3 regions of the Photobacterium sp. GB-36 genome follow, and region 2 is predicted to be linked to each of the others. Evidence: predicted binding sites of a transcription regulator. Region 2 holds the regulator's gene; each other region holds the start of a gene.
What was found. Region 2 encodes PurR, which represses purine synthesis genes. Its sites were predicted from a motif close to TNANGNAAACGTTTNCNTNA; they were not measured.
Positions count from the first base shown of each region.

Region 1: the regulator PurR is predicted to act here: its motif matches at 1,511-1,530, upstream of C9J46_RS10985 (formate--tetrahydrofolate ligase).
Region 3: the regulator PurR is predicted to act here: its motif matches at 1,065-1,084, upstream of purE (5-(carboxyamino)imidazole ribonucleotide mutase).

Region 1 is NZ_PYNY01000010.1:13,850-16,127, reverse strand. Features, by position in the region: gene C9J46_RS10985 (formate--tetrahydrofolate ligase) at 1-1,421, opposite strand, end outside; gene pflA (pyruvate formate lyase 1-activating protein) at 2,017-2,278, opposite strand, start outside.
Region 2 is NZ_PYNY01000011.1:67,741-70,018, reverse strand. Features, by position in the region: gene C9J46_RS11840 (heme ABC transporter ATP-binding protein) at 1-438, shown strand, start outside; gene purR (HTH-type transcriptional repressor PurR) at 844-1,848, shown strand; cyclic di-GMP riboswitch class I at 2,047-2,137, shown strand; gene C9J46_RS11830 (TfoX/Sxy family DNA transformation protein) at 2,272-2,278, shown strand, end outside.
Region 3 is NZ_PYNY01000022.1:2,621-4,898, forward strand. Features, by position in the region: gene hemF (oxygen-dependent coproporphyrinogen oxidase) at 1-385, opposite strand, end outside; gene C9J46_RS16630 (L-threonylcarbamoyladenylate synthase) at 398-955, opposite strand; gene purE (5-(carboxyamino)imidazole ribonucleotide mutase) at 1,150-1,638, shown strand; gene C9J46_RS16640 (5-(carboxyamino)imidazole ribonucleotide synthase) at 1,638-2,278, shown strand, end outside.

The sequences.
Region 1 (2,278 bases), on a different contig from region 2:
TCTTCTAATGGCTGGTTTAGTTGATATAAAGGAGTGAAGTTTGCTTTATGTTGGCAGGCTTTTACCACACACTCTGCGAGTTTAATCGCCCCTTCACCGCCTTTACCAAAGGCTTCACTGATAGCAACGTCTACAAAAGTGTCAAAGCTCTCTGCTTTGATCATTGCTTGTAGTTGCGCTAATTCCTCATCTGTATCTTGTGGGAAACGGTTAATTGCGACAACAACGGGAACACCATAACGGGCGGCATTACTGATATGCCATTTCAGGTTTTCAAACCCTGCAACCAGCGCATCATTGTCTTTGGCAAAAATACCGTCAGGTAAAGCGTGTCCTGGACGTAAATCATAAAGACCAGAGTTGGCTTTTAAGCCACGCAATGTTGCCACAACAACGGCACAGTCAGGGCCTCTTTTTGCTTGCTGGGCTTTAATATTACAGGCTTTTTCAAATCCCATATCAGAGCCAAAGCCACCTTCAGTAATGGTGAAGTCACTGAGTTTTAATGCGATTTTGTCTGCAATAATAGATGAATTTCCGTGCGCGATATTGGCAAAAGGACCTGCGTGGATAAGAGTGGGTACGCCTTCTAACGTTTGCATTAGGGTGGGCTCAATGGCATCGCAGAGAGTGACAGTCATGGCTCCTGCTACTTGCAGATCTTCTGTAGTTACAGGGTTACCATCAAGATCATAAGCGACGACAATACGGCCAATGCGTTTACGCATATCATGGAGATCATCGGCAAGTGCTAAAATAGCCATGAGTTCAGAGGCGGCTGTGATATCAAAGCCGTCATGGCGCTCTAAACCATTAATGGTTTTATCTGGTTCATTTTGACCGATGGTGATCATTCTCAAAGCACGATCATTATGATCCATCACGCGTTTCCAAGTGATGTTATTAATGTCGATACGTAGCGCAGGTAATCCCGTTTTTTCACTGAATAGATCATAACCTAAACGTGATTCATGATATAAGCGAGCATCAATTGCAGCAGCTGCAAGGTTATGCGCTGCCGTAACCGCATGAATATCACCCGTAAGATGAAGGTTTAGCTTATCCATTGGTGCGACTTGGCTATAACCGCCGCCCGCTGCGCCACCTTTTACGCCAAAGACAGGTCCCATTGACGGCTGTCGAATACAAGCCATTACTGAGCGATCAATTTTTGCTAACCCTTGTGCTAAACCAATTGTTGTAACGGTTTTTCCTTCTCCTAGTGGGGTTGGTGTAATCGCAGTAACGACCACCAGTTTCCCTTCTGCTTGATCCGATAACCGATTCAAAATGGCAGGTTTTATTTTTGCTTTTAATGAACCTTGCGGTGTCAGTTCCTGTGGTTGAATACCCGCTTTTTTGGCAATGCCTTCAATCGGAGAGAGTAGGGTGTCACGGCAAATATCGATGTCGCTTTTCATATAGGCTATATCCTCACAGTGGAAATCATGCGTATCTGCGTGATATTGATGGTGTTGGTTTTAAATACTATAGATAAAGATGTATATAGTGACGCAATCGTTTGCTTTTCTTTTATACCATCATTTTATCATGGTTAATTTTATTTTTGTTGTTATAAATTGCTGCTGTTTTTGGTTGCGTTTTGTACCGTATATAAGATTTATTGAATGCGTTTTAGAGATAGGTAATAAAAGAATAAGAAAGTGGTTATTTAGTCACTAGAGCAGAAGCAGTATATCGATATATAGAGTAGAAGTATGAAGATGAATTTGGTGAATACTGTAAACTCTGGTTGCAATATTGGCTGTGTGTTTATTCATCATTACACTTTAAAATTTGATATATATCAAAATCATTAAAAATATTAAAGGAAGCTATCAATGAACGAGCCAGTGACTACGTTGAAACATACAGCCCCACTTTCAATTGGCATTATGTTATTTTTTATCACCTTTTTGACGATTATTTTGCCATTATCCCGTTAAGATAGTTACCGTTTAACGCGTATTAAAAAGCGAGCTAATGCTCGCTTTTTTGTATTTTTCGTTAAGTGGATTAGTACATCACTTTATGGCCATAACTAGAAAGGATTTCTTTAATCGCTTCCATGGTTTCTTTTTTCGGTGGTTTCACACCAGCTAACGGGTATTCAAAGCCCATAGCTTCCCACTTGTGCTCACCGAGTTGATGGTAAGGAAGTAGTTCGATCTTCTCGATATTGTCCATATCTTTTATGAACTCACCAAGTTGATGTGCAGAATGTTCGTCATCGGTGTAACCCGGAACAACAACATAACGGATCCAAGTTTTTTGACCG
Region 2 (2,278 bases):
TCAAGCATGCAATATGTTGATATTAACAATTTAGCTAAACGTCTCTACCCCACCTTATCGGGGGGTGAAAAACAGCGTGTACACCTTGCCCGGGTTTTAACACAACTCAGTAAAGCCGGTGATAAATGTATCTTGATGTTAGATGAACCCACCTCAGCACTCGATCTCGCCCACCAGCACCACACCTTACAAATTGCCCAAAATATGGCTATACAAGGCGCCGCTGTAATTGTGGTATTGCACGATTTAAACCTTGCAGCCCAATACACTGATCGGATGATTTTCCTTAATGAAGGAGAAATAAAAGCCGACGGCACGCCAACACAAGTTCTTACTCCTGAAGTAATAGATACCTTATATGGTTGGCCTGTCAGTGTTCATACTCATCCAAGTGGTGATTTTCCTTATCTTTTATCAGCCAATCATTCTGTTTTTTAACGTTTTATCTATTAATGACTAGATATACACAATAAATTGAAGCTATTAGCATGACAAACATCGAGTTTTTACGGTTAATGATCAATTAATTCAATCAAGTTGAATAGAAAGATTGCACAACGCAAAACACACAGTAAAATGTGATCGCAAGCGATTACATGTGTAATTAGTGTAAAAATAGTTTCTATCTTCTAATGCCGCATTTTACTGCGGCTTTAGTTGTTTATGATCCATGATAATTGCAACACCCTATAATTCGGTATCAAATTGAATAATTAAGTAGCTAATAACTAAAGGATCTTCATCTCTGCGAGTGAACTCGTAAGCCATAGACTACGTAATTAATCAATTTGGTATCAAAAACCTTTGTCAGATCCTAATCTGACCATGATAAGAAGAATAAATATGGCAACCATTAAAGACGTTGCACGTATGGCAGGTGTATCAACTACTACAGTGTCGCACGTGATTAATAAAACACGCTTTGTTGCAGAAGCAACGCAACAAAAAGTTTTGGCTGCAGTAGATGAACTTAACTACGCCCCAAGTGCAGTAGCGCGAAGCTTAAAATGTAATACAACACGTACTATCGGCATGTTAGTCACTAAATCGACTAACCCATTTTTTGCCGAAGTTGTGCATGGTGTTGAAGAATATTGTTATGGTGCAGGCTACACACTGATCTTATGTAACACCGAAGGTAACTTAGAAAAACAACGTGATTACTTACGTATGCTTTCTGAAAAGCGTGTTGATGGCCTATTGGTTATGTGCAGCGATCTGGATCAAATGCTGCTCGATTTACTTGAGCGTAAAAATGATCTTCCTATGGTTATCATGGACTGGGGCCCAGAAAGCCCACATACTGATAATATTCTAGATAACGCTGAAAACGGCGGTTATATTGCGACTAAGCACCTTATTGAAAATGGTCATAAGAAAATTGGCTGTTTATCTGGGCAAGTTGATAAGTCTACTTGTCAAGAGCGCCTAAAGGGCTTCCGTAAAGCGATGAAAGAAGCAGATCTCACTGTTAATGCTAATTGGCTACTTGACGGTGACTTTGAGTGTGAGTCAGCCGTTGAAGCTGCTCATAAGTTTATCGCAATGGAAGATCGCCCTACTGCTATCTTCTGCTTTAACGACATTATGGCCATGGCTCTGATCAGTACCTTTGAACAGGCAGGTCTGCGTGTTCCTGATGATATCTCAATCATTGGCTACGATAACATTGACCTTGCGCCCTACTTTGCGCCACCGCTAACAACTATCCACCAGCCTAAACGTCGTTTAGGTAAAAAGGCCATCGAAATCTTGCTAGAGCGTGTGAAAGACAAGAATCATGAGCGTCAAACCTTTGAAATGACGCCTAAACTTGTTGAGAGAAAATCGGTTAAAGATCTCAACTAATAAAATTTATCTTTCTATGTTAAGGAAAAGCCGATAAGTTAACCTTGTTGGCTTTTTTTTTACTTATAAAAAACAATCATGAGTATTTATAATTATAAAGCTTATTAAAATAAGCTAAGAACAAATACCTGAACCAATATCACATTTTTGAGAGCTTAGATTTAATATTAAAAGTATTATTTAATATAACTTTATATAGTCACGAACTGGCAAATTAATTGAAAGATTAAGACGCAAAACCACCGGCCTAAAAATTATGTTAATAATTCAAGGTAGCGGGGTTACCGAAGGATTATTATTGAACCGACAATATTATGACACAAACTTAACAATATATTGACAGTATCAATGTGTAGATTAATTAATCTATTTCCTCGCTCTTAATGTTTAGGTGACACTCATATTTTTTCACCGAGTAGAAGCATGGATA
Region 3 (2,278 bases), on a different contig from region 2:
CAAACCACCAAACCGGAGCTTCACCGTCTTTTTCTGCGATAAAGAAGCGAACATTGGCATGAGAGGTTGGCACATAAGGGTTGCGAGGGTGAATAACCAATGACACGCCCATCGCTTCAAAACGACGACCTGCTAATTCTGGGCGATGTGCTGTTGCAGAAGCTGGCATTTCAGCACCATAAACATGAGAAAAATTCACACCTGCTTGCTCGAAGATTTCGCCATCACGTAATACACGACTACGACCACCGCCACCTTCTTCACGCTGCCATTGGTCTTGTTCAAATACGACGGTTGTTTCTTGTTGCTCTAATGCTTGGCAAATACGATCTTGTAAATCCAACAAAAAGGCTTTAACTGCATTTTTATCTACTTGGCTATCCATACTCTTTATCCCTTACCCTTGACGGAAGATATTGCCATTAAGCGCATCACGTATCTCGGAAGGATTGGTACGTCCGCCTGTTTCACCTTGCAAGATTGCAGCTAAACAATGCCCTAACTGTTGTTCAACCTCTTGCGCTGTTCGACCTGGCTCTTGGCCTGTTAAATTTGCGCTGGTTGAGGTAATAGGTTTACCAAACTCCAAACATAAGCGTTGCACGAGTGGATGATCACTCACACGTACCGCAATCGTAGTAAATTGCCCCGTTAAAAACGAGGGAATATTAGGCTTAGTCGGCATTACCCAAGTCACAGGCCCTGGCCATGTTGCCATCACGGTTTGCTTTTGTTGTTCGGTCAATTGGTTTTCATCAATATATGACAGCAGCTGATCGTAATTCGCCGCGATCAAAATTAAGCCCTTTTCCACTGGGCGTTGTTTGATCGCTAATAGTTTTTCAACCGCTTCTTGATTATCCGGATCACAGCCGACACCAAACACCGCTTCGGTTGGGTACCCGATCACTTCACCTTGCTTTAAAGCTGCGACGACTTGAGCAAAATTCTCCACAGTATCCTCATTATTTGTTCAGCAAATATTGTTGTTTTACTTTCTCAATTTCATTCTACCTACTCCTTAGTCACAACTCCATGCTCGGTTATAAGACAGTCAATATTCATGACGCAAACGTTTTCCTTTGAGCTAAATCACCGTATAATGCAGCCATCAACACGATGTTAAGTTATGACCTGAAGGAGAATGAGATGAAAGTTGGAATTATCATGGGTTCAAAATCTGATTGGCCAACCATGCAACATGCGGCTGAGATGCTTGATCGTTTCAATGTTCCTTATGAGACAAAGGTCGTTTCGGCTCACCGCACGCCACATTTACTAGCCGAATACGCTGAAAGTGCACAAGAGCGTGGCATTAAAGTGATCATCGCAGGTGCTGGCGGTGCAGCTCACTTACCGGGGATGACAGCGGCTTTCACTAGCGTGCCTGTATTAGGCGTACCAGTGCAATCACGTGCATTAAAAGGAATGGATTCATTGCTTTCTATCGTTCAAATGCCGAAAGGTATTGCTGTTGGTACCTTAGCAATTGGTGATGCAGGGGCTGCCAATGCAGGTCTCTTGGCCGCACAAATTATCGGCACTCAAAATGAGCAAGTACTGGCCGCTATTGATGCTTTCCGCAAAGAGCAAACAGAAACGGTATTAAGCAACCCAAATCCAGCAGAGGATGCATAATGAATAATGTGCTAGTCCTTGGTGCTGGCCAACTTGCCCGTATGATGGCACTGGCTGGCGCTCCTCTTAACATCAATGTGATCGCTTATGATGTAGAGAGTGATAAAGTGGTTCATCCTCTTACCCAACAAGCAATGTCGAACTCGCTCGTTGAAGCGATTAATGACGTTGATGCGATTACTGCCGAGTTTGAACATATTCCTCACGATATTTTAGATATTTGTGCTGCCAGCGAGAAGTTCTTCCCAACGCCAGAAGCAATCAAAGCCGGTGGCGATCGTCGTCTAGAAAAAGCGTTATTAGATAATGCTGGCGTGCGCAATGCTAAATACCATGAAATCACTGAACGTGCAGATCTTCTTACTGCAATTGAAAAAATCGGGTTACCGCTGGTGTTAAAAAGTGCATTAGGTGGCTACGACGGTAAAGGACAGTGGCGCTTAAAAGAAAGCGCACAGATTGATGATATTTGGCCTGAAATGGCGCAATGTATTGCTGATTCTCCTAATCAGGCTATTGTTGCTGAGCAATTTATTCCTTTTCAACGCGAAGTATCATTGATTGGTGCCCGTAATCGCAGTGGTGATATTCAGGTATTTAACTTAACTGAGAATATCCATACTGATGGCGTACTAAGTTT